DNA from 2 places in the Microbacterium sp. NPDC056736 genome. Region 2 is predicted to be linked to the other one. Evidence: predicted binding sites of a transcription regulator. Region 2 holds the regulator's gene; the other holds the start of a gene.
What was found. The regulator HspR, encoded in region 2, represses chaperone genes until heat shock. The targets are predictions, from matches to a motif close to AAGTTGAGTCNNNNNGACTCAACTT.
Positions count from the first base shown of each region.

Region 1: the regulator HspR is predicted to act here: its motif matches at 2,267-2,291, upstream of ACFRAL_RS08260 (ATP-dependent Clp protease ATP-binding subunit).

Region 1 covers NZ_JBHTZE010000003.1:183,852-194,516, forward strand. The annotation lists gene ACFRAL_RS08260 (ATP-dependent Clp protease ATP-binding subunit) at 1-2,253, opposite strand, end outside; gene ACFRAL_RS08265 (DUF3817 domain-containing protein) at 2,361-2,825, opposite strand; gene ACFRAL_RS08270 (helix-turn-helix domain-containing protein) at 2,850-3,287, opposite strand; gene ACFRAL_RS08275 (class I SAM-dependent methyltransferase) at 3,380-4,489, shown strand; gene ACFRAL_RS08280 (hypothetical protein) at 4,493-5,155, opposite strand; gene ACFRAL_RS08285 (elongation factor G) at 5,307-7,367, opposite strand; gene nrdF (class 1b ribonucleoside-diphosphate reductase subunit beta) at 8,104-9,078, opposite strand; gene nrdE (class 1b ribonucleoside-diphosphate reductase subunit alpha) at 9,111-10,665, opposite strand, start outside.
Region 2 covers NZ_JBHTZE010000001.1:327,366-338,030, forward strand. The annotation lists gene ACFRAL_RS01490 (DUF998 domain-containing protein) at 1-938, opposite strand, end outside; gene ACFRAL_RS01495 (AI-2E family transporter) at 975-2,072, opposite strand; gene ACFRAL_RS01500 (DUF2252 domain-containing protein) at 2,184-3,578, shown strand; gene ACFRAL_RS01505 (MmcQ/YjbR family DNA-binding protein) at 3,693-4,106, opposite strand; gene ACFRAL_RS01510 (hypothetical protein) at 4,257-4,904, shown strand; gene ACFRAL_RS01515 (heat shock protein transcriptional repressor HspR) at 4,914-5,393, opposite strand; gene ACFRAL_RS01520 (DnaJ C-terminal domain-containing protein) at 5,425-6,423, opposite strand; gene ACFRAL_RS01525 (nucleotide exchange factor GrpE) at 6,442-7,068, opposite strand; gene dnaK (molecular chaperone DnaK) at 7,071-8,942, opposite strand; gene ACFRAL_RS01535 (cation:proton antiporter) at 9,148-10,347, opposite strand; gene ACFRAL_RS01540 (cation:proton antiporter regulatory subunit) at 10,349-10,665, opposite strand, start outside.

The DNA.
Region 1 (10,665 bases), on a different contig from region 2:
GCGGAACAGCACGATCTCGTCGATGCGGTTGAGGAACTCGGGTCGCATCGCCTCGCGGAGCTTGCCGAACACGCGATCGCGCAGATCCTTCTCCGATCCGAAGCCGGTCGGACCGCCCCCGTCGGGGAGGAATCCGATGGCGCCGCCGCGCGAGGCGAGGAACTCCGAGCCGAGGTTGGACGTCATGACGATCACGGTGTTGCGGAAGTCGATCGTGCGGCCCTGCCCGTCGGTGAGGCGCCCGTCGTCGAGCACCTGCAGGAGCAAGTTGAACACGTCGGGGTGCGCCTTCTCGATCTCGTCGAACAGCACGATCGAGTACGGGTTGCGCCGCACGCGCTCGGTGAGCTGGCCGGCCTCGTCGTAGCCGACGTATCCGGGAGGAGCGCCGACCAGCCGCGACACCGTGTGCCGCTCGCCGAACTCGCTCATGTCGAAGCGGATGACGGCGCCCTCGTCGTCGAAGAGACTCGCCGCGAGCGCCTTGGCGAGCTCCGTCTTGCCGACGCCCGTCGGGCCGAGGAAGAGGAACGACCCGACCGGGCGCCGGGCGTCGCCCATGCCCGTGCGGTTGCGTCGCACCGCCTTGGCGACGGCGGTCACCGCGTCGTCCTGGCCGATCACACGGCCGTGCAGCTCGTCCTCGAGCGCCGCGAGGCGCTCCCGCTCGGTCTCGGTGAGGCGGTTCACCGGAATGCCGGTCGCACGGCTGATCACCGCGGCGATCTCCGGCTCGTCGACGATCGCGTCCGCGCGGGTCGCGGCGCCGGCAGCGGTCGCCCGCTCGATCCGCCCCTGCACGTCGCCGATCTCGTCGCGGATGCGCGACGCCTCCTCGTAGTGCTCGGCCGAGACGGCGGCGTTCTTGTCCGCCTCGAGGGTCGCCAGCCGCTCGATCAGACCGCTCACGTCGACCTGGGCGCCCAAGCGCAGCCGCAGCCGCGCACCGGCCTGGTCGATGAGGTCGATCGCCTTGTCGGGCAGGACGCGCTCGGTGAGATAGCGGTCGCTGAGCTCGACGGCGGCCCGCAGCGCCTCGTCGGTGTACACGATGCCGTGGTGCTCCTCGTACGCGGACTTGAGGCCCCGCAGGATGAGCACGGCGTCCTCGATCGAGGGCTCGCCCACCTTCACCGGCTGGAACCGGCGCTCCAGCGCCGGGTCCTTCTCGATGAGGCGGTACTCCTTGAGCGTGGTCGCACCGACGAGGTGCAGGTCGCCGCGCGCGAGCCGTGGCTTGAGGATGTTCCCCGCGTCCATGCCGCCGTCACCGGCGCCGCCCGCACCGACGACGGTGTGCACCTCGTCGATGAAGACGATCAGCTCGCCCTTGCGGGCGGCGATCTCGTCCATCGTCTTGGTGAGGCGCTCCTCGAAGTCGCCGCGGTAGCGCGTGCCCGCGAGCATCGCGGGCAGGTCGAGCGAGACCACGCGCCGGCCGAGCAGCTGCTCCGGCACCGCGCCGTCGACGATGGCCTGGGCGAGTCCCTCCACGATGGCGGTCTTGCCCACGCCGGCCTCGCCGACGAGCACGGGGTTGTTCTTGGTGCGGCGGCTCAGGATCTCGATCGTCTGCTCGATCTCGTCGGCCCGCCCGATCACCGGGTCGAGTTCGCCGGCCGCGGCGCGAGCCGTCAGGTCGGTGCCGTACGCGGCGAGCATGGGGGTGCCGGATGCCGCGGCATCCGTCTCGTCATCGCCGTCGGGTGCCGCGGACGGCGACACCGTCTCGCGGGCGCCCTGCGTGAGCGCCTCGGCGGTCACGCCGGCCCGTGCCAGCACCTGACCGGCAGGGGTGTCCTGCGCCAGCACCAGCGCGAAGAAGAGGTGCTCGGGGTCGACGTACGTCGAGCCGGATGAGCGCGCCACCTGGAAGGCGTGGAACAGGGCGCGCTGCACCGACGAGGTGACGACGGCCCCGTCGACGTCGGCAGCCGCCGACGCCGCGGGGAGGCGGTCCTCCGCGGCGCGCACGATCGCCGCGACGTCGGCGCCGATGCGACGGACCGCGTCCCGGGCCGGGGGCTCGGAGACGAGGACGCGCAGCACGTGGAGGGCGTCCAGCTCGTGCTGTCCGCGCTCGAGCGCGTACCTGCCGGCGCGCTGGAGGAGCTCCTGCGTGCGGGCGCCGAGGTACCGGCTGAGATCGATGGAGCGCTCTGCGCGCGCACGCTCCCCCGCGAGGTAGCGTGCCAGGAACTCGTCGAACGAGCTCTCCTCGCCGCCGGCCTGTGGGGTGAAGTCTTCGGGCATTCCGTCTCTCCTGAACTTGAGTGGACGAGTATCAAGTCTTGAACTTGATACCTGCGATGTCAACTTCAACGCGAGCTCGGGCGCGGGCTATTCCCGGCGGTGACGGCTCAGTCTCGCCCGCCGGGCGGGCCGAGGATCAGCAGCACCACGAAGAGCGCGATCACCGCGAGCGCGATGAGCGCACCGAGAACCCACGGCCGCCGCAGGAACCAGCGCATCAGCCGGTCGAACCAGCTCGCGTCCCGCGGGTCATCGGTCTCCTCCAGCCGCCACGCTCCTGCCAGCTGTCCGGTGCGCTGCAGCCACAGCTCGGTCGGGATCGTCGCATAGGGGATCACGGCACTGACGAGTGCGACGGCGGTCGGGGCGACCCGCCACCGGTTGTTCAGCGCGACGAGGACGACCGTCGCCGCGTACGACAGGAAGATGAAGCCGTGGATGCCGCCGCCGATGGTGACGCCCGGCGCCCACCCCGTGGCGGCACGGGCGATGAGTCCGGCGATGAGGAGGGTCCAGGAGACGGCTTCCGCGATGGCGAGGAAGCGGAACAGCGAATGCGGGTTGCGAAACACACCTTCAGCGTAGCTGAAACTCCTTCAGGTTCCCTGAAGCCGTGTGGGGCGGTCCAACCCGTAGGGCTCCTCATGGAGTCCCTCGAGCGCGGTGGCGAGTTCCGGCGCGCCCTCCGCGAGGGCGGCGTCGAGACTGGCCAGTCGCTCCTCGGCTGCCCGAAGCACCGCGCCGCCACGGTCGGTGACGCGAAGATCGGACGCCGCTCCGGCATGCGCGGTGGCGTCGGCGACGAGTCCGGCGTCCACGAGGGTCTGCACGGCGGTGTGCGCGGACTGCACCGTGATCTGAGAGCGGCGGGCGAGCTCGCTGAAGGAGATGCCCGGGGTCACGTCGATGTGCGCGAGCAGCCCGTACTTCCTGGTGGTGAGCCCGAGGTCGCGCAGCTGGGCGCCGAGGTGCTGGTCCCACACGCTCGCCACCGTCAGCAGCGCGATGACGGGGCTGAACGGACGCTCGGACACGGGCTAAATGCTAGCCCCCGGCGCGTCCGAGCGCCGCTCATCCGCGGCCGGGCGGCCGATCCATCCCACGCGGCGACCGATACCGTGGGACGGTGACGTTCTCGATCGACGGTCTGCGGCGGTGGCCCGACGTCGAGGCTCCCGATCTCCTGGCGGCGGATGCTGCGGACCGGCTGCTCCTCGACGAATCGGCCGCCGCTCGTCGCAGAGCCGACGCCGGCGAGCTCGTCGTCATCGGCGACGGGTACGGCGCCCTCACGCTGGGCGCAGCGGCCGAGGGGGCGCGCGGCGTCCGCGTCCACCAGGACCCGCTCACCGGCGAGCGGGCACTGGCCGCCAACGCCGCGCGCTGCGGCCTGGGTGACGCCTTCTCGTCGCTGCCGCTGGACCCGGAGCTGGTGCGCGACGCGCGGGTCGTGCTGCTGCGCCTGCCGCGCTCCCTCGACGCCCTGCGCGACATCGCCGGGCTGGTCGCGGCGCACGCGGCCCGCGACGTGGAGGTCTACGCGGGCGGGCGGGTGAAGCACATGTCGCTCGCGATGAACGACGTCCTGCGCGAGCGATTCGCACGGCTGGACGTCAGCCACGCCCGCCAGAAGTCGCGGGTGCTCGTCGCCCGTGAGCCCCGCGGCGGCGCAGACCCAGAGCCCCGGATGCAGGTGCACGACGGCCTCGTCGTGTGCGCGTTCGGCGGCGCGTTCGCCGGCCCCTCGATCGACATCGGCACCCGGTTCCTCCTGGAGCATCTCCCCCTCGTAGACGATCGCGCGTCGCCGGCCATCGACTTCGCCTGCGGCACCGGCGTGATCGCCACCGCGCTCGCCCTGCGCAATCCAGGGCTGCGCGTGCTCGCGACGGACCAGTCCGCCGCCGCCGTGGCATCCGCCCTGGCCACGGCGGCCGCGAACTCCGTCGCGGACCGCGTCGAGGTGGTCCGCGACGACATGCTGCGTTCGCGGGCCGACCGCAGCGCTGCCTTCATCGCCCTCAACCCGCCCTTCCATTCCGGCTCAGCGGTGCACGAGGGCATCGCCCCGCTCATGTTCGCCGAGGCCGCCCGCGTGCTCCAGCCGAGCGGGCGGCTGTGGGCGGTGTGGAACTCCGGCCTGCGGTACCGCTCCGCACTCGAGCGCGTCGTGGGCCCGACGACGCAGATCGGCCGGAACGCCAAGTTCACGGTCACCGCGTCGACGCGACGCTGAGGTCTACTCGTCCGGCGACGGCTCGGGCGCGGGCGTCGGGCCGAACAGCACCCACTCGCCGGCCGCGCACTGGTAGAACTGCACCGTCACGGTGTCGATGAAGACATCTCCGTCCGTCGCGCAGGCGTCCGCGTCGGGTTCCGACGTGCCGAGCAGCACCTGGGTGCCGGGCGCACCCTGCTCCCCCTGCTCCCCCTGCTCCCCCTGCTCGCCCTGCTCGCCTTCCTCGCCCTGCTCGCCCTGCGGGCCGGCGGGGCCCTGGGCGCCCTCCGGGCCCTGCTCGCCGCTGAGGTTCTCAGCCGCCGCGTCCCGCAGGTTCGCCACGAAGGACCAGTCCTCCTGGAACAGATACAGGTCCGCGGTCAGGATGTCGATGTACACGTCGCCTTCATACCCCTTGCCCGACTCCGGCGGTCCCGAGCCCGCCCGCACGGCGGAGCCCGCCGGCAGCACGTCGGCGAGCACCTCGTCGTACTCGGGCGTCGCGACGGTGGCGGAAGGCGACGGGGCGGGGTCCGCCGTGTCGACGCTCCTCGCCAGCCACGACCCGAGGAAGGCGGCGAAGAAGGACAGCAGCACGAACGCGAGGCCGAACCAGATCAGCGTTCCGCGCGTCACCGGCGCGGCGGTGGCCGCATCGCCCTTGGATCCCGAGTCCATCTCCACGGCCCACTCCCCATTCCACCGCGTGCGACACCGGTCCGCAGGCTCCCACAGCCCGCGTCGATGTGACCACTGTAGGAACGCGGACGGCCCCGTGTCACGCGTTCGGCTTAATTCGCCTCCGGGCGCGTGCCGGTGCGGAGCGGGCGCCCCGTCAGCGCACCCCGTTGGCCGGCTCGTAACGCTCCGGCACGATCTCGAGCTCACCTTGGCCGGCGGTGAGCGAGCGCAGGTCGAGCACGTATCGGCGCAGTTCGGAGTCTGGGACCGTCGCCCTGATGCGAGCGCGGCCGTCGTCGCTGCGCTCGGTGGAACCGACGCGAGCCCTGCGGCCGGCGAGGTCGGTGAGAACCGGGCCCTGCAGTGTCGCCGGGACGGTGACGGTCACCCTCGAGACCGGCTCCAGCAGCACGGTGCCCGCCTGCGCCAGTGCCGCCTTCACCCCCAGCGATGCCGCCGTGCGGAACGCCATCTCGGACGAGTCGACCGAGTGCGCCTTGCCGTCGTAGAGCTCCACGCGCACGTCGACCACTGGATGCCCCTGCGGCCCTCCCGTCGCCAGCGCGTCACGGGCACCCCTCTCGACGGCGGGGATGTAGGAGCGGGGTACGGCACCGCCCACGACGGAGTCCTGGAACTCGAACCCGCCGCCGGGCGCCAGCGGCGAGACGCGCAACTGCACGACGGCGAACTGCCCGTGACCGCCCGACTGCTTCTTCAGCTTGCCCTCAGCGCTGGCCGTGCCCGCGATCGTCTCCCGGTAGGCGACCGGCGCCGGCGAGGTCTCGACGTGCACGCCCAGCACGCGGGCCAGTCGCTCGACGGCCACCGCGACGTGCGTGTCGCCGAGGCCCCGGAGGACCGTCGCCCCGCCTGCACGATCGACCACGAGCGTCGGGTCGTCCGATACGAGCCGCGCGAGCGCGGTCGTCAGCTTCGCGTCGTCGGACTGCGAGACCGGCTCCAGGCTCACCGCGTACACCGGATGCCGCTCCGGCAGGCGCCTCGGCCGCGCACCGGTGCGCGGCCTGCTCCACAGCAGCGAGCCCGACGGCGTGCCGGCGAGCTTGGCCACCGCGCCCACGTCGCCGGCGCGGAGAGCGTCGGCAGGGAGGTGCTCGGCGCCGCGCAGCCGGAACAGGGCCGGCATCCGCTCGTCCGCACCGGTCGTCGCGTTGTGCAGCCGGTCGCCCGGCCGGAGCACCCCGGAGAGCACCTTGAGCATCGCGACCTGTCCGACGAACGGATCGGCCAGCGTGCGGAAAACATGCACCAGCGGCTCGCCGGCCGCGTCGATCGCGACCGCCTGCTCGGTACCGCCCTCGCCGTCGTCGTCGACGCCGATGCGGATCGACCCGTCTCTCGTCCCCGGCGCGGGAGCGAGCTCGCAGAGCAGATCCAGCACGCGGTCGACGCCGGCCTCCGAGCCGGCGGAGCACAGCAGCACGGGGACGGCCTCGTTCGCGGCGACCTCCTTCGCGAGGGTGCGGCCGAGCTCGCGGGCGGACGGCTCGTCGCCGTCGAGGTACGCCTCCAGCTGGGCGTCGTCGTGCGACACGATCTCCTCGGTCGCATCCTGGTGGAGCCGGTGCTCCTCGTCGGCGATGTCGGCGGGGATGGGCTCCTCCTGATGACGACCGCCCTCGTCGTACACCAGCAGGTGCTCGCCGAGCACGTCGGCGATGGCATGGAAGCCCTGCTCCTCGCCCACGGGAAGCTCCAGCGGCACGAGCCGCGAGCCGAACGTGCTCCGCAGCTCTCCCAGCACGCGGCGGAAGTCGGCGCGCGCCCGGTCCTCCTGCGTCACGACGACGATGCGCGGGACACCGGCCCCCTCGGCGGCCGCCCACGCCGCCTTCGTGCCCGCCGTCACGCCGTCCACGGCGCTGACGGCGACGACGGCGACGTCGGCGACGGACAGCGCGGCGTCGACCGCGCCGATGAAATCAGGATGCCCCGGCGTGTCGGCCAGCGTCAGCGCGGTGCTGCCGCCCTCGGCCGCCCACACCAGGTACGCCAGCGACAGTCCCAGCGACACGCCTCGCGCGGTCTCCTCGGCCTCGAAGTCGCACACGGTGGTGCCCTGCTCGACGCTCCCCATTCTCGGGATCGCACCGGCGCGGTGCAGCAGGGCCTCGGCGAGTGTCGTCTTGCCGGCGCCGCTGGCCCCGATGAGCGCGACGGTGCGATGTGTGACAGGGGACGCGGCATCCACGAAGACCTCCCGCGACGGTGCGGACTCACGACTAGGTCCATCGTGTCGGGGAAGCCGCGACGGCGCCAGATGGCGATCGGTCGAGGGGAGATATGACCGGGGGGCCGACGCGAGAATGTCGGCACCCCCGGTAGCCGCAAGCTCGGGACTCGCGGCCGGGGCACCGGACCGGGGCTCCGGCGTCATCCCCCATTGAAGAGACACCGCACCGGGGTGTCTATTACGCGACTTCGGGGAGTTCGTCGGCGGGTTCGGAGCGATCCTGTGAAACACCTGTACGGCGCGCCTCGCGCGAGGATCGCGAAAAACGCCGTGTCCACTCGGTATGGTGGCACCGGGTCGATCCCCGCACATGTTCGGCCGCGTTACGAAGGCATCCCCAGTGCCGAGCCCCTCCCCAATGGGCGTGTGACAACGCTGCGGGGACGCCCAGGTCCCTCGGACGCTACAGGCTCTATCTGCAGCGTCCGAGGGACCCTCCTATGCGCCGGGGGGTGCGCACGGGGAAGGTCGGCGGCGTAGCCCCAGAGATTCCCCAGTCGGCCGAGGAGAGGTCATATTCCCAGGACCTCGCTCCCCACCCGGCCGCAACACTACCGTGTCCCCCATTCGGGGGACAATGCGCTGCGCGCGAAACGCCCCGGCATCCCCACCCGAGGGTGAGGAACGCCGGGGCGCTCGTGACTGTCCGGAGGCCGGCCGCACGGCGATTCACCCGCCGCGGCCCGGGGGTGATCTAGAAGTCCCAGTCCTCGTCTTCGGTGGCCTCGGCCTTGCCGATGACGTACGACGAGCCCGACCCCGAGAAGAAGTCGTGGTTCTCGTCGGCGTTCGGCGAGAGAGCCGACAGGATCGCCGGGTTCACGTTCGTGACCGTGGCGGGGAACATCGCCTCGTAGCCCAGGTTCATGAGGGCCTTGTTGGCGTTGTAGTGCAGGAACTTCTTGACGTCCTCGGTGAGACCGACGCCGTCGTAGAGGTCCTGCGTGTACTGCACCTCGTTGTCGTAGAGCTCGTACAGCAGCGAGAACGTGTAGTCCTTGATGTCGTTGCGGGTGGCCTCATCGACCTTCTCGAGCCCGCGCTGGAACTTGTAGCCGATGTAGTAGCCGTGCACGGCCTCGTCGCGGATGATGAGGCGGATGAGGTCGGCGGTGTTGGTGAGCTTGGCGCGGCTCGACCAGTGCATCGGCAGGTAGAAGCCCGAGTAGAACAGGAACGACTCCAGCAGGGTCGAGGCGACCTTGCGCTTGAGGGGCTCGTCGCCTCGGTAGTACTCCATGACGATCTGAGCCTTCTTCTGAAGGTTCTCGTTCTCCACCGACCAGCGGAACGCCTCGTCGATCTCCTTCGTCGAGCACAGCGTCGAGAAGATCGACGAGTACGACTTGGCGTGCACCGACTCCATGAACGCGATGTTCGTGTAGACGGCCTCCTCGTGCGGGGTGAGGGCGTCCGGGATCAGCGAAACGGCGCCGACGGTGCCCTGGATCGTGTCGAGCAGGGTGAGCCCGGTGAACACCCGCATGGTGAGGGTCTGCTCCTCGGGGGTGAGCGTGTTCCACGACTGGATGTCGTTGGACAGCGGCACCTTCTCGGGCAGCCAGAAGTTGTTCACGAGGCGGTTCCACACCTCGAGGTCCTTGTCGTCCTGGATACGGTTCCAGTTGATGGCCTGGACGTGATCCAGGAGCTGGAGCTTCTCGCTCATCTTTCCTTCTTCTCCGAAAGTCTCAGGTCGGATCACAACGTGCACGAGACGCACTCGGACATGTCCGTGCCCTCGAGCGCCATCTGCCGCAGACGGATGTAGTAGATCGTCTTGATGCCCTTGCGCCAGGCGTAGATCTGGGCCTTGTTGATGTCGCGCGTCGTGGCGGTGTCCTTGAAGAACAGCGTCAGCGACAGCCCCTGGTCCACGTGCTGGGTGGCGGCGGCGTACGTGTCGATGACCTTCTCGTAGCCGATCTCGTAGGCGTCCTGGTAGTACTCCAGGTTGTCGTTCGTCATGAACGCGGCCGGGTAGTAGACGCGGCCGAGCTTGCCCTCCTTGCGGATCTCGATCTTGGCCGCGATCGGGTGGATCGACGAGGTGGAGTTGTTGATGTACGAGATCGAGCCGGTGGGCGGCACCGCCTGCAGGTTCTGGTTGTAGATGCCGTGCTGCTGGATCGACGCCTTCAGCTCGCGCCAGTCGTCCTGCGTCGGGATGTGGTGACCGGCGAACATGTCCTTCACCTTGTCGGTCGCCGGGACCCATGCCTGGTCGATGTACTTGTCGAAGAACTCGCCGGTCGCGTACTTGGAATCCCAGAAGCCGTCGAACACCTCGCCGCGCTCGATGGCGATCCTGTTCGACGCGCGCAGCGCGTGGAAGAGCACCGAGTAGAAGTAGATGTTCGTGAAGTCGACGCCCTCTTCCGAGCCGTAGTGCACGTGCTCGCGCGCCAGGTAGCCGTGGAGGTTCATCTGCCCGAGGCCGATCGCGTGCGAACGGTCGTTGCCGTCCTCGATCGAGCGGACGGAGCGGATGTGACTCTGGTCGCTGACGGCGGTGAGGGCGCGGATGCTGGTCTCCACCGTCTTGGCCAGGTTGCCGCCGTCCATCGCGAGGGCGATGTTGAGGGAGCCCAGGTTGCAGGAGATGTCCTTGCCGATCTGCGCGTACGAGAGGTCCTCGTTGTAGGTCGTCGGCGTGTTGACCTGGAGGATCTCGGAGCACAGGTTGGACATGTTGATCCGGCCCTTGATCGGGTTGGCCTTGTTCACCGTGTCCTCGAACATGATGTACGGGTAGCCCGACTCGAACTGGATCTCGGCCAGCGTCTGGAAGAACTCGCGGGCGTTGATCTTCGTCTTCTTGATGCGCGGGTCGTCGACCATCTCGCGGTACTTCTCGGTGACCGAGACGTCGCCGAAGGGCTGGCCGTAGACGCGCTCGACGTCGTACGGCGAGAAGAGGTACATGTCCTCGTCGTTCTTGGCAAGCTCGAAGGTGATGTCCGGCACCACGACGCCGAGCGACAGCGTCTTGATGCGGATCTTCTCGTCGGCGTTCTCGCGCTTGGTGTCGAGGAACCGCATGATGTCGGGGTGGTGGGCGTTGAGGTACACCGCGCCGGCACCCTGACGGGCGCCCAGCTGATTGGCGTAGCTGAAGCTGTCTTCGAGGAGCTTCATCACCGGGATGATGCCCGAGGACTGGTTCTCGATCTGCTTGATCGGAGCACCCGACTCGCGGATGTTCGACAGCAGCAGGGCGACGCCGCCGCCCCGCTTGCTCAGCTGGAGGGCGGAG
Region 2 (10,665 bases):
CCGAGGAACAGCCAGCCGAGCACCACGAACGCGCGCGGGATGCCGGTGATCCATCGGGGCAGCCCGATGACGAGCACGCCGTACGCGACGACCATGCCGGAGGCGACACCGGTGTGCAGGGCGAAGAAATCGTCGACGGGGAACAACCCGACCAGCCCGAGGAACACTCCGACCACGATCAGGCTGACCCGAACCCGCCCGACGCCCTTCGGGTTGTCGGTGGGGATGCCGCGCGTGGAGTACCGCGCGAGCGTCGTCACCAGGAAGCCGGCGACGATGATCGTGATGTTGAAGGCGAAGGCCGACACGTTCGACGACATGCCGAGGGCGCTCAGGTTGTCCTTCCACCAGTCCGGATCGCTGGCGGTGAGCATGCTGGCGAGGACTCCGAACACCAGGAACACGGCGAGGACGGCGGCGAGCAGCTGCAGGTCCATGTGGCTCGCCGAGTAGAAGGCGACGTACCCGCTCGCCGCCGCCGCCGCACCGCTGAGGAGGATCGCCGCCACGGGGAACACCTGGGCGCCGATGAACGCCTGCTCCAGGATGACCGCCAGCAGTGTCCAGCCCAGGAGCGCGATGACGCCGTGCGCGAAGGCGAGGGCCGCGACGTCGAGGTAGTCCAGCACGCCGAACCGGCTGCGGCCGTCGCGCACGTGGACCGCGAACCGGCCGGCGATCACCGCGGCGAGCGCCGTGACGCCCGAGGCGATCGCGGCGAACTGTCCAGCAGACCCGGGCCCGGCGATCGGCGCGGGCTGGAGCCCGAACGCCGCGAGGGCGGCCAGCCCGACGACGACGAACGCGAGCGCGCCGACGCCGAGGGCGAGGGATTCCAGCGAGCGCTCGCTGGAGGCGTCGAGCAACCGCGTCGCGGTGAGGCTGCGCCGCGTCGCGGGCTCGTCGGGGACCTTCGAGTCGAGTGAGGTCTGGGTCATGACTGCCTCCGGGTGCGAGGTGGGCGAGCGGTCGGGTCAGGAAGGAGAAGCGGCGTCTCGCGCCGCGGCGGCGGGGGTCGCGGTGCGGTCGCCGGAGAGCCAGCGCAACCATAGCGAGCCGGGGTCGCCCTCGAGGACGAGCGCCCGGACGAAGAGCGTGAGCGGGATGGACAGGATCGCGCCGAGCGGGCCGATGACGAAGGTCCAGAAGATCACCGAGAAGAAGCTCAGCGTGAGGCTGAGGTCCACGGCGTCGCTGACGAACTTCGGCTGCACGAGCACCTGGAGCACGACGTTGACGACGCTGTAGACCGCGATCACCGCGAGCAGCAGCGGCCAGCCGCCCACGACGAACGCGAGCACCGCGGGCGGGATCAGGCCCAGGACGAAGCCGATGTTCGGGATGAAGTTCGTCACGAACGCCAGCACCGCCCACACGATCGGCGCCGGCACGCCCAAGGCCCACAGGGCAAGTCCGTCGATGATCGCCACGACGGCGCCGAACGACGCGTTCACGACGTAGTAGCGACGGATGCCGCGGTTCAGGCGCCGGACCCGCGCGAGCACCGGTCGGCGCTCGGCGCCGAACACGCGCTCCGCGTCGCGATACCGTGCCGCGTCGGCCCCCGTGAAGATGATGTACGAGACGACGAAGAAGAGCGCCGTCAGGACGGCGAGCACCGTCCCCCCGAAACTCGAGAAGAGCTGCACGAGCGCCTGCGGATCGAGGACGGAGGCCGCGGCATCCGTCGCCTCCTGGGCGAGCCCTGCCGACGCGAGCCAGGCGCGGAAGTCGTCGACGCCGCCACGCAGCTGATCGAGGTAGTCCCTGACGAGCTGCGCGAACTCCGCGCCGGCCACCCACAGCAGCAGTCCCATCAGCGCCAGCACCAGGTAGGCGACGAGGATGACCGCGGTGGTGCCCGCCCACCGCGGCCAGCCGCGGCGATCGAGCGGGCGGCGGACGGGCTCGCAGATCACGACGAGCACGATGCCCAGAGCGAGCGGCCCGACCAGCTCGCGCGCGAAGTACACGCCCGCGAGCACGATCACGGACGCCGCCAGCACGATCAGCACCCTCGCACCCGGCGACAGCACGGGTGCCGGCGGGGCGGGCGGCGCAGCGCGGGTCACGGCGTCAGGGTACCGAGGTCTTCGCACCGCGGCGGGAACGGCGCGCTCGCATCGTGGGCGCCGGGCCGCGCTCCCTGTCGCGCATGCGTCCGGTGATGCCACACTGAGCGCATGTCACTGACCGAGACGAGCCCGATCGCCCAGAGCTGGGCGGCCCCGCGATCGCTGCAGCAGCACCTCGACGACGGCCGTGCGGCGCGCGAGCGGACGCCGCGCGAGTCCCTGGCCGTCCTGCCGACCGGCGAGCGCGATCCGATGGGGATCCTCGACGCGCAGGACGAGACGCGCGTCCCCGAGCTGGTCCCGATCCGCACGGAGCGCATGGCGGCGAACCCGTTCGCGTTCTATCGCGGCACCGCGGCGCTCATGGCGGCAGACCTCGGCCGCTCACCGAGCACCGATCTGCTCGTCGGGTCGTGCGGCGACGCGCACGTGGCCAACTTCGGCCTGTACGGGTCGCCGCAGCGCACCCTCGTGTTCGACCTGAACGACTTCGACGAGGCCGCGTGGGCGCCCTGGGAGTGGGACCTCAAGCGCCTCGTCACGAGCATCGTCATCGCCGGCCAGTCGACGTCGCGCGACGACCGGGTGATCCGCGACGCGGCGCTCGAGGCGGTGCGCACCTACGCACGGTCGCTCCGCGCCGGCGCCAAGCGCAGCCCGCTGAAGCGCTACTACGACCGGTTCGATGCGCTCGCGGCCGAGGAGGCCGCGGACGCCGAGACCCGCGACGTCATCGCCGGCGCCGTCCGCGACGCCGAGCGGCGCACCGGCAAGCGCGCCGCCCGCAAGCTCACCACGGTCGACGAGGCCGGGCGCGTCGTGTTCGTCGAGTCACCGCCCACCATGACGCACGTCGGCGCGCTCATGGAGGGTCGCGTGCTGAGCGTGCTCGACCAGTTCCGCGAATCGGTGAGCGTCGACATCCGCGCGCTCCTCCAGAAGTACTCGCTCTCGGACGTGTCGCTGCGGGTGGTGGGTGTCGGCAGCGTCGGCACGCGCTGCTTCCTGCTGTCGATGCAGGACGGCGACGACGGGGTGCTGCTCCTCCAGGGCAAGGAGGCCGGTCGCAGCGTCCTCATCGAGCACGGCGGCATCGAGCAGCCGCCCGGGGTGGCCCGCTACATCGAGCAGCACGGCGAGGGCGGCCGCGTCGTGGCGATGCAGCGCATCCTGCAGGCCGTCTCAGACCCCTTCCTCGGCCACGTGCGGCGGTCGCCCGAGGGAGCCCAGCGTGACTTCTACGTGCGGCAGTTCCACGACATGAAGGGCGGCTTCGACATCGACACGCTCGACGACGTCCCCTTCCGGTGGTACGCCGACGCGTGCGCGGCGACACTCGCCCGTGCGCACGGCCAGTCCCCCGACGCGGCCACGGTCTCGGGATACGTCGGCCGCGGCAAGGTCGTCGGCGAGGCGATCCTGGAGTGGGCGTACGCGTACGCCGCGCTCTCGCACGCCGACTGGGAGCTCTTCCGCCGGCACCGCAACGTCGACGCGGTCTGACCGCGGCCCTGGCTGCGGCGTGCGGACACAGCGTCGGAGGTCTGTGCAGACACGCCGGAGCACGGATGCCTCGGCCCGGCGTGTCGCCGAGAACCTCCGATTCCCTGCCCGGCGTCAGGCGGACGGCGGGTGGGACTCGAGCCACTCCCGTCCGACGCGCTTGGTGACCTTGAGCAGCCAGGCGTCGGTGATCACCTCGCGCAGGTGATCGGCGGCGACGGCGTCGAGCCGCACGAGCACCGCGGGAAAGCCGTCGAAGTGCGGGATGGTGAAGAACGCGTCGGGATACGTCTCGAGCAGCGCCTCTTTCACCTGGAGTCCGTCGGTGCGCACGCCCACGATGTCGCCCGCCGGCCAGCTGCGGCCGAGCGCGTCGAGCTGCTCGAGGTCGCGCCGGCTCGGGCCGCGCTGCCAGACGAAGGCGCCGGCCTGTGTGCGCCAGGTCGCTCCGCCGCGGTGCCCGTCGACGCGCTCGACGACGTCCGGCAGGTCGAGCGCGATGGCGCGCACGTCGTCGAGGGTCGCCATGCCCCCATGGTGTCGCACCCGTGGCTTCCGCGTAACCGGCTGCACCGGCGCACGGACACCACGGGACCTTCGGCTCACCCGGGCGTGCCCGCACGCTCGTAGCGTGTGCGGTGGAGCCCTCGCGGGCTCGATCCGGAAGTGAGGCACATCATGAAGCGCCTGCCCGTGCAGATCACCCTCGGCGCGGTCGTCCTCGTCGCCGGCGTGCTGCTGTTCATCCAGACCGCCGGGTGGGCGACGATCCCCGGCCCCGTCTGGGCCGCTGTGCTGGCCGTGGTGAGCGGCGCGTTCTGGTACGTGTTCTTCGCCGACGCCGACGCGTGGTGGGCCGCCATCCCCGGTGCGGCGCTCGCCGGCGCCGCCGTCACACCGCTGATGGAACTCGACCCCGACGGACTCGGCCAGTGGACCGAGGTGCCGATGCTGGCCCTGCTCGGCGTCGGCTTTGCGGCGATCTACCTGCGAGACCACCGCCGCTGGTGGGCGATCATCCCGGCCGGGGTGCTGCTGACGCTCTCGATCGTCACCGCCATCGCGGCGGCGGCGAGCGGTCCCGTCGTCGGGGCCGTCTTCCTGACCGGCGCGGCCGTGACGTTCGCACTGGTCGCGCTGCTGCCGGGCGGCCAGACGCGCCGGTGGTGGGCGCTGATCCCTGCCGGGGCGCTCGCGATCGCCGCGCTCGTCGTGCTGGCGGGAGCGTCGGAGTGGCTTCTCGTGCTGAACCTGGCCTGGCCGCTGGCGATCGTGGCCGCCGGCACGTTCATCATCTGGCGCGCGCTGCGCCCCAGCCGCCGCTGAGGCGTCCGCTCAGGATGCCGGACCGCCGGGCCGATCGGCATCGCCGGTCGCCGGCGCGATCGGTGTGCGCGGGCGCCACACGACGATCTCGGTCGCCCGGCGCACGCGGGTGCCGTGCCGCAGCGTCACCACCGAGCCCGTCGAGCCGGCCGCGAAGACGCGCGCACCCGGACGCTTCTCGAGCTCGGCGCGCATGCGGTCCTCGAGGTCGCGCACGCGGCCGTGGAGCTCCTGCACGCGGTTCTCGAGCTCGAGGATGCGCATGATCGCCGGAAGGCCGATGCCGTCGGACGACATGCGCGCGACCTCGCGAAGCTGCTCCACGTGGCGCAGTGAGTACCGCCGGGAGCCGCCCAGCGTGCGGGCGGGCACGACCAGACCCAGCCGGTCGTACTGACGGAGCGTCTGCGGGTGCATGCCCGACAGCTCGGCGGCGACGGCGATCGCGAAGATCGGGGCATCCTCGTCGATCTCGTTCTCGGTCATCATCGTCACCTCCTCACGTCCCGAAACGAGGATGTCAGCCCCGCGCCTTCGTCATGAGGTCGGCGCGCGGGTTCTCCTTCGGCTCCAGGCTCTGGAACCGCTCGAGCGCCTCGCGGGCGGCGTCGTCGAGGTGCGACGGCACGGCCACCTGCACCTCGGCGAGCAGATCGCCGGTGCCCTTGCTCGTCTGCACTCCGCGACCCTTCACCCGCAGCACGCGGCCGGAGGGGGTGCCCGGCGCGACGCGCAGCCGCACCGGGTCGCCGCCGAGGGTCGGCACCTCGATGGTCGCACCCAGCGTCGCCTCGGTGAACGTCACCGGCACGACCACCCGGAGGTTCAGGCCCTCCCGCGTGAAGACCGGATGCGGCCGCACGGCCACCTGCACCACGACGTCGCCGTGCTCGCCGCCGTCGGGCGACGGGCGGCCGCGGCCGCGGAGCCGGATCTTCTGCCCGTCGGACACGCCGGCCGGGATCTTCACCTTGAAGGGCTTGCCGTCGTCGCCCTGGAGCGTGATCGTCTCGCCCTTGGTCGCCGTGATGAAGTCGATCGTCGTGCGCGCCGTGACGTCGGCGCCCCGGGTCGGGCCGCCGTAGCCGCGGAAGCCCCCGCTCGGCTGCCCGAACCGGCCCGTGCCGAACCCGGTGCCGCGCTGCTGCTGATTGAACATCGCGAAGATGTCGTCGAAGTCCTCGGCTGACTGGTACCGGGCACCGCGGCCCTGGTTGAACATCGAGAAGACATCCTCGAAGCCCCCGGCGCCGCCCTGGCCGCCCGCGGTGAAGCGGGCACCCGAGCCCATTGCGCGGATCTGGTCGTACTCCTTGCGCTGCTCGGGGTCGGAGAGCACCGAGTACGCCTCGCTGACCTCCTTGAACTTCGCCTCGGCGGCCGCGTCACCCTGGTTGGAGTCGGGGTGGTACCGGCGGGCGAGCTTGCGGTACGTCTTCTTCAGGTCCGCCTCGCTGACGTCCTTGGCGACGCCGAGCACCGAGTAGAAGTCCTTGTCGAACCAGTCCTGACTGGCCATGGATGCCCCTCTCCGGTGCTACTCGGCCGGCACAGCGACGACGACCTTCGCCGGACGCAGTTCCACCGAGCCGAGCCGATAGCCGATCTCGACGACCTCGAGGATCGTCGTCTCGGTCACACCCGGGGTCGGCGCCTGGAAGATCGCCTCGTGCTGCTGCGGGTCGAACACCTCGCCGGACGCACCGTAGGTGCTGAGCCCGATCCGCTCGGCGACGCCGCGGAGCTTCTCGGCGATCGCCGCGAACGGCGAGCCCTCCTCGAGGTCGCCGTGCTTCTCGGCACGGTCGAGGTCGTCGAGCACGGGCAGCAGGCCCTTCGCGACCGCTCCCTTGGCGCGCTCGATCTCGACCTCGCGCTGCTCCTCGGTGCGGCGGCGGTAGTTGGCGTACTCCGCCTGCAAACGCTTCAGGTCGTTCAGCAGCTGCGACTCGAGGTCGGCGATCACGGCGTCCTCGGCCGCGGCATCCGCGTTCTGCTGCGCACCCAGGATGTCGTCCACGGTCAGCTCTTCGCCGTCGGCGTCGCCCGCGTCCTGCGGCGCGAGGCCGGAGGCGTTCGCCTCCGGCCCCTCACCCTCAGGCCGGACCTCGCCGCCGTCTTCCGGCTCTTCGACCGGGTCGGGATTGTGGTCCTTGTTCGCCATGATTACTTCTTCTCGTCCTCGTCTTCGACGACCTCGGCGTCGACGACATCCTCATCGGAGGTCGCCTGGTCCTGCTGGTCGCCGGCCGGCGCGTCGGTCGGGGCATCGGTCGGCTGCGAGGCCTGGCTCGAGGCGTAGATGGCCTCGCCCAGCTTCGTCTGCGACTGCGAGAGCTTGTCGAACGCGGTCTTCACGGCGTCGTCGTCCTCGCCCGCCAGAGCGGTCTTCAGCGCGTCGACGTCGCCCTGCACCTCGGTCTTCACCTCGGCCGGGAGCTTTTCCTCGTTCTCCTTGATGAGCTTCTCGATCGAGTACGACAGCGTCTCGGCCTGGTTGCGGATCTCGGCGGCCTCACGACGCTTCTTGTCCTCGGCCGCGTGCTCCTCGGCCTCGCGCACCATCCGCTCGATGTCGTCCTTCGGCAGCGACGAGCCGCCGGTGATCGTCATCGACTGCTCCTTGCCGGTGCCCTTGTCCTTCGCCGACACGTGGACGATGCCGTTCGCATCGATGTCGAAGGTGACCTCGATCTGCGGGACGCCGCGCGGCGCCGGCGCGATGCCGGTCAGCTCGAACGTGCCCAGCGGCTTGTTGTCGCGGGTGAACTCGCGCTCGCCCTGGAAGACCTGGATCGCGACAGACGGCTGGTTGTCGTCGGCGGTCGTGAAGGTCTCCGAGCGCTTGGTCGGAATGGCGGTGTTGCGCTCGATGAGCTTGGTCATGATGCCGCCCTTGGTCTCGATGCCGAGGCTCAGGGGGGTGACGTCGATGAGCAGGACGTCCTTGCGCTCGCCCTTGAGGACGCCGGCCTGGAGGGCAGCGCCCACGGCGACGACCTCGTCCGGGTTCACGCCCTTGTTGGGCTCCTGGCCGCCGGTCTCCTTCTTGACCAGCTCCGACACGGCGGGCATACGGGTCGAGCCGCCGACGAGCACGACGTGGTCGATGTCGCCGACCTTGATGCCGGCCTCGCGGATGACGTCCTCGAACGGCTTCTTGGTGCGGTCGAGCAGGTCCTTGGTGAGGTCCTCGAACTTCGCGCGCGTGATCGTCTCGCTGAGCGACACCGGGCCGGAGTCCGTGAGCGAGAGGTACGGCAGGTTCACGGAGGTGCTCGTCGACGAGGAGAGCTCCTTCTTCGCCTGCTCGGCGGCCTCCTTGAGACGCTGCAGCGCGATCTTGTCGCCCGAGACGTCGACGCCGGTGGTGTCCTTGAACTGCTTGATCAGGTAGTCGACGACACGCTGGTCCCAGTCGTCGCCGCCGAGGCGGTTGTCACCGGCGGTCGCGCGCACCTGGATGGTCGAGAAGTCGTCGTCCTTGCCCACCTCGAGGAGCGAGACGTCGAAGGTACCGCCACCGAGGTCGAAGACGAGGATGAGCTCGTCCTCCTTGCCCTTGTCGAGGCCGTACGCGAGAGCCGCGGCGGTGGGCTCGTTGATGATGCGCAGGACGTTGAGGCCCGCGATCTCACCGGCCTCCTTGGTGGCCTGGCGCTCGGCGTCGTTGAAGTACGCGGGGACCGTGATGACGGCATCCGTCACCGTGTCGCCCAGGTACTGCTCGGCGTCGCGCTTGAGCTTCTGGAGGATGCGCGCGGAGATCTCCTGCGGCGTCCACTTCTTGCCGTCGACGTCGAACGTCCAGTCGGTGCCCATGTGGCGCTTGACCGACGAGACGGTGCGGTCGACGTTGGTGACGGCCTGGCGCTTCGCGGTCTCGCCGACGAGCACCTCGCCATCCTTGGTGAACGCGACGACCGACGGGGTCGTGCGGAAGCCCTCGGCGTTCGCGATGACCTTGGGCTCGCCGCCCTCCAGGACGCTCACGACCGAGTTGGTCGTACCGAGGTCGATTCCAACAGCACGTGCCATGTGTTTCTCTCCTTCGTGTGGGCGGAGACGGATGCCGCCACCCGGGGTTTACGGGAAGCCTTCTCGCACCCTCGACCCATCGAACGTGAGGGTTGAGTCGCGATGGCTCAACCATACGCCGGGTGCCGGCATCCGTCAAATCAAACTTGATACGGATGGACTCAAGTTCACTCGCCGACACCCGCGGCATCGGGGTGTGCGCGGGTCAGGATGCCCTCGCCCCGGACGCCCGGCGGTTCGTCTGCACGCGCCCCGTCCACGCCGCGAACCACCCGGCGTCGGGGAGCCGCGCCAGGAGCGGGCCCGCGATCATCGTGATCAGCACGTAGGCCGTCGCGAACGCAGCGAGCGACCTGTCGACTCCGGCGCCGACGGCGAGCCCCGCGATGACGATCGAGAACTCCCCGCGCGGGGTCAGCGCGAAACCCGCCCGCCATCGGCCGGCCTCGGCGATGCCCACCGCCCGCGCCGCCCGGTATCCGGTCAGCACCTTCGTCGCCATCGTCACGACCGCGAGCAGGGCCGCAGGGATGAGGACGGCGACGAGGTCGGCCGGGTCGGTGGACAGGCCGAAGAACAGGAAGAACACCGAGGCGAACAGGTCCCGCAGCGGCGACAGCAGCCGGTGGGCGTGGGCGGCGACGGGCCCGGAGATCGCGATGCCGACGAGGAAGGCCCCGACCGCGGCCGACACGTTCGCCTGGGCCGCGAGCCCCGCGACGATGAGCGTGAGCCCGAGCACCGAGAGCAGCAGCACCTCGGCGTTGCGGGACCACACCAGGCGCGAGACGACCTTGCCGTGGCGCAGCGCGATGTACAGGATCAGGGTCACCGTGGCGAGGGAGACGACGACGGTCACGACCGCCGCCCCCGGGTCCAGGCCGATGAGCACCGCCGTGAGGATCGGCAGGTAGAACGCCATCGCGAGATCCTCGATGACGAGGATCGACAGCACGACGGGGGTCTCGCGGTTCGCGAGGCGACCCAGGTCCTGCAGCATCCGCGCGATCACCCCCGACGACGAGACCCACGTGATGCCCGCCAGTGCGAGCGCGGCTACCGGCCCCCAGCCGAGGATCAGCGCGGCGAGGGCCCCGGGCGCCGCGCCCAGCACCGCGTCCAGGACGCCGGCATGGCGGGAGCGGCGGAGATTGCCGAACAGCTCGTCGGCGGTGTACTCCAGCCCGAGCAGCAGGAGCAGGAGGATGACGCCGATCTCGGCGCCGATCTCGATGAACTCCTCGCCCGCGCTGAACGGGAGGAGGCCTCCCTCTCCGAACGCGAGTCCCGCCAGGAGGATGAGCGGGATCGGAGAGATGCCGATCCTGCCCGCGAGCCGGCCGAGCAGGGCGATGCCGAGGAGGAGCGCGCCGATCTCGATGAGAACGAGCGCTCCGTCGTCCATGTCACACCCCGTCGATGATGCGCGCGAGATGCTCGAGGCCGTCGGGCGTGCCGACGGCGACGACCGTGTCGCCCACCAGAAGGAGGTCGGCCGGACCGGGCGCCGGAAGCACGCCGCCGCCCCGGACGATCGCCACGATCGAGCACCGGGTCACGGTGCGCGCCCGGGTGTCGCCGAGCCGGCGGCCGGCGAAGGGGCTATCGGCCCGCAGCGTGATGTTGGCCGTCGAGAGCCCGTCGATCTGCTCCCTCAGCCCAGCGAGCTGGGTGAGGATCACCGAACCGCCGAGGACCTCCGACAGGGCGGTGGCCTCCTCGT